Regions from separate parts of the Anaerobacillus sp. genome, predicted to be linked through region 1. Evidence: predicted binding sites of a transcription regulator. Region 1 holds the regulator's gene; the other holds the start of a gene.
What was found. Region 1 encodes LexA, which represses DNA repair genes until DNA is damaged. Its sites were predicted from a motif close to CGAACATATGTTCG; they were not measured.
Positions count from the first base shown of each region.

Region 1 (2,422 bases):
TGATGGACTAGAGCAATTTTCGTATTCCCTCTTCCAAGCCGAGTATCATCTTGTATTAACAAGACCTCCGCTCTTTTCTCCTTGAAATCTTCCAAAATCTCAAAAATTCCATCTCTCTCAATTTCAAATCCACTTGCCTTCTCTTCAATAATTTTAAAGATGGAGAGATCATTTCTCTTTGCCAACAATACTAATTCCTCTTTTTGTCTTGATAATGACGTTTCCTGAGTTTGTTTATCAGTACTTACTCGACAGTAAATGATCGCTTTCATTTTCAACACCTGCATCCTTATTTGTTTGTTGAGGAACGAGTAGAACTTGTCCGGCATAAATGTGATGATCCCTAAGATTATTCTGTTCTTTTAATATCGTTATGTAAGACTGGACGGTTACTCCATCTGTGTATTTGCTTGCAATTGACCAAAGTGTATCTCCATTTTTTACTTCTACTTCTATGAAATGCTCATATTTAGGTTGGGCAGAAACATGAGCAGACATTAACATGTAAGCGATTATAGTAATAAATAATGCAATATAACTAATATCTGAGAATGAAAACTTTTGTCTTTTATCCATTTAAAACACTCACTTTCTTATATAAGATCATATGTTCTCTTTTATAATATAACGAACATTCGTTCTTGTCAACTGTTTTTAGAACTTATGTTTGCATATTTGATACAACTGAAGTATAATTATGGTAAGATAATGAAGAAAATGGGGTGCTACATAATGAATAAGATTTCAAAACGGCAGCAAGAAATTTTAGATTATATAAAAGATGAAGTTCGGAAAAAAGGGTATCCACCATCAGTTCGAGAAATCGGTGAAGCAGTAGGGTTAGCATCTAGTTCTACTGTGCATGGGCACCTTTCTCGCCTCGAAAAAAAGGGATTAATTCGCAGAGACCCTACAAAACCTAGAGCCATTGAAGTTCTTGATTTAAAAGACGAAAGCTATGAACAGCTAGCACCTAATACTTCATATGTACCTATCATCGGTAAAGTAACTGCCGGAGAACCAATTACAGCTTATGAAAATGTAGAGGATTACTTACCCCTTCCCGAAAAATTCGTTGGGGACGACAAAGTCTTTGTTCTCGTAATCCAAGGTGATAGTATGATTGAGGCAGGAATTTTTGATAAAGATATGGTTATTGTTAGGCAACAGCCGACGGCAAATAACGGGGATATCGTTGTGGCTATGACTGAAGAAGATGAAGCTACAGTTAAACGTTTCTTTAAAGAAAAAGACTTTATTAGACTACAGCCGGAAAACTCTTCAATGGAACCTATTATTCTACAAAACTGTTCGATTTTAGGGAAAGTTATTGGGGTATTCCGCTCGGTACACTAACAGTTAATATGTCTAATTATAAAAAGGATCAACTTTGGTTGGTTCTTTTTTGTGTTTTTGGAAAGAATTTGGCTTGACATATCCAGGTAAAAAAGCAAGGAGTCTGACTCCTTGCTTCTACATATTCTCTATTAAATTATTACATACTTCCATAAAATATAATCTTGAAGAAAAATCATTAAAGACTCTTATATCTTGATCATAACCTGTTCCTTGAAACCCTTGCTTCAACCAAATACCGGCCTCATTAATAACGTCTCCTGGTATGACATAATCCTCAACTTCACCATTTAAAGAGTAGAACTTTGAGACGATGTTGTGTAACATTGAATCTTGTTTAATATGAACCGGCGAGTACATATTAATTAAATCACCAAACACTTTTACTGGTATTTTAAAGGGCATATTGTAAAAGTGATAAATTGCACCAGGTAAAAGCCCTTTTCCGATAAACTTCATTCGAGCACTCTGCTCATTATATAGGATCTGAAAAATACCGCCAACTGCTCGCAAACCATCTTCCGAAACAACCATCCAGCTTGTCCCACTACCTATTGTAGGATTGTTCACCCGGTAAAACCGTCCAAATTGAAATACTTGTCGCCAATCTTTATAGCACTGAATTTGTTCTCTCATTTCATCCAACGCATCTTTTGACATATCCGATAAATTTAATTCAAAACCCAACAACCCAAAGCATGCAGTGTTGAATCTAGTTGATAACGGAACACTTCTTAACGTCTGATGGTTTGGACATACTGAAACATGTGCCCCCATGACTGATAAAGGATAGCCATAACTAGCCCCTTCTTGAATACTTAAACGACTGATAGCATCTGTGTTATCACTCGTCCACACTTGCGGCATGTAACAGAGCATCCCTAAGTCGAAACGGTTACCTCCTGAGGCGCAGCTTTCAAATAAGATATTTGGAAAAGTCTCGGTTAGCTTCCTTAAAACTCTGTAAAGTCCAAGAGTATACCGGTGTAAAAATTCTCCCTGTCTATCTGCTGGAAGTGCCGAACTATACGCATCTGAAAAATTACGATTCATATCCCACTTCACA
Region 1 is NZ_JBKBWN010000005.1:23,650-26,071, forward strand. It holds gene ACK4M9_RS08105 (YneB family resolvase-like protein) at 1-272, opposite strand, end outside; gene yneA (cell division suppressor protein YneA) at 238-576, opposite strand; gene lexA (transcriptional repressor LexA) at 733-1,356, shown strand; gene ACK4M9_RS08120 (alpha-galactosidase) at 1,474-2,422, opposite strand, start outside.

Region 2 (2,422 bases), on a different contig from region 1:
GCCAAAACGTTTATTTACTAGTCCCTTTCAACACTTTATCTTTTGAGTTTTTTTAATTATCTGTCATTTTATTTTTACTGTCAATACTTTTTTACCTTTAAGTTTGACTATATTAAAGGATTAAAGTATAAAAAAGTTAAGGACTTATTAAGTATCCTATATGGATATGAATTATAATAAACTTTGTTACTGAAGTAAAGTAGAGAAAGAGGTTAAAGTCATATATATTACTTCAAGCTTATTGTTCCGAAAAATTTATAGAGGTGAAATCATTGAATTCGTATTTACATAATAAAATCATTATCATCACAGGTGCATCAAGTGGAATTGGTGCGACTTTAGCTTTAGATGTAGCAAAAAAAGGCGGGATACCAGTATTGTTGGCGCGCTCCACAGATAAGTTACAAAGAGTTAGTGAGGAAATTTTAAAAACAACGGGTATAGAAGCGCCCTTCTTTACAGTAGATGTTGCTGACAACGATGCTGTTGTTCATACTTTTGCACAAATCTTAGAAAAATACCCGAAAATCGATGTTTTAATTAATAATGCTGGTTACGCAATTTTTGACGCTTTTATTAATTCTAAATTAGATGACATAAAAGGTATGTTCGATGTTAATGTCTTTGGATTAATCGCTTGCACAAAAGCTGTACTTCCCGCAATGCTCGCAGAAAATGAGGGGCAGATTATTAACATTGCTTCACAGGCAGGAAAGCTTGCAACGCCAAAATCTAGTGTCTATTCAGCTACCAAGCATGCTGTTTTAGCAATTACAAATAGCTTACGAATGGAATTAAATGATACGAACATCTTTGTGAGTGCTGTAAATCCCGGTCCGATTAAAACCCCATTTTTTGATCGCGCTGACGGTACAGGAAGCTATACGAAAAATGTTGAGAAATTTATGCTTGAGCCAGCCTTTGTTTCGGAAAAAATTCTCAAATTAATTGAAAAGCCAAAGCGTGAGCTTAACTTACCAGGTTGGATGGGGCTTGGGACGACCTTATATCAGCTATTCCCTAGCCTAGTTGAAAAACTTGCAGGAAAGAAGCTTAACCAAAAATAGAATTAATTTCAAATTGAAAAGAGAACGTATATTCGTTTATAATAGAGAATATTATATACGAATATACGTTCTCTTTTTTATGCACTTATTTTAAGAAAGGAGTGGCAAGATGAAAATAGATTATAATTCATTACCGGTACGAACAATATTTTGTATTGATATGAAAAGTTTTTATGCGAGTTGTTCGGCTCTCGCCCTTGGTTTAGATCCATTGACATGTTATTTAGCTGTTGTTGGAGATACCGAGAGGGGAGGGAGTGTGGTTTTAGCTGCCACACCTCGATTGAAGGCAGAGTTTGGGATTAAAACCGGAAATCGTCTCTTTGAAATTCCGAGTGACCCTCGTATAAAAATTGTCAACGCTCAAATGACGACGTATTTACAAGTTTCTACAAAGCTGACCCAGTTTTTTAATCAATACGTTCCATTAGAAGCAATTCACACGTATAGCGTTGACGAGAGCTTTCTTGATGTTAAAGGAACGAGACGACTTTGGGGAAGTGAGTGGGAACTTGCAGAGCGGATCCGCGAGGAAATGTTAACCGAGTTTGGTTTAAGCTGTTCTATTGGTATTGGACCAAATATGCTGCTGGCAAAAGTTTGTCTTGATTTAGAAGCGAAAAAGGTAGGGGTTGCGAAGTGGACATATGCTGATGTAGAAACGAAGCTTTGGAATGTATCTCCGTTACGCAAAATGTGGGGAATTGGTTCGAGAGTCGAGAAGCGGTTACATAAATTAGGGATTTTCTCTATTGGTCAATTAGCCAATGCGCCATTACCGTTACTTGAAAAACATTTTGGGATTATCGGAAACCAGCTTTACTATCATGCCAATGGAGTCGATCTTTCTGATCTTGGTGCTCCTCTTATGCAAGGTCAAATTAGCTTTGGAAAAAGTCAAATCTTACTTCGTGATTATTGTGATCGTGAAGAAGTAAAACACGTCATTTTAGAAATGTGCGAAGAAGTGGCTAGAAGAGCGCGGACAGCTAAAAAGGCAGGAAGAACAATTAGCTTAGGAATTGGTTACAGCAAGGATGTGGCAGGCGGAGGTTTTCACAGATCGATTACGCTTCAAGGCGCAACAAATATTACCCTAGAAATATATAAAGCGTGCTTACAGCTTTTTTATGAGCACTACCAAGGGGAAACTGTCCGAAGCATCTCTATTACCCTTTCGAATGTACTAAACGATGATCAAATTCAACTTAGTTTGTTTGAACCGAACAAGCCTCGTCAAAGAAATTTAGGTTATGTAATGGACTTTATCAGAGAGAAACACGGTTCAGATAAGCTACTTAGAGCAGTTTCTTATACGCAGGCAGGAACAGCTAAACATCGTAGTAAACTTGTTG
Region 2 is NZ_JBKBWN010000006.1:15,273-17,694, reverse strand. It holds T-box leader at 1-40, opposite strand, end outside; gene ACK4M9_RS09845 (SDR family NAD(P)-dependent oxidoreductase) at 273-1,067, shown strand; gene ACK4M9_RS09840 (Y-family DNA polymerase) at 1,177-2,422, shown strand, end outside.
Region 2: the regulator LexA is predicted to act here: its motif matches at 1,089-1,102, upstream of ACK4M9_RS09840 (Y-family DNA polymerase).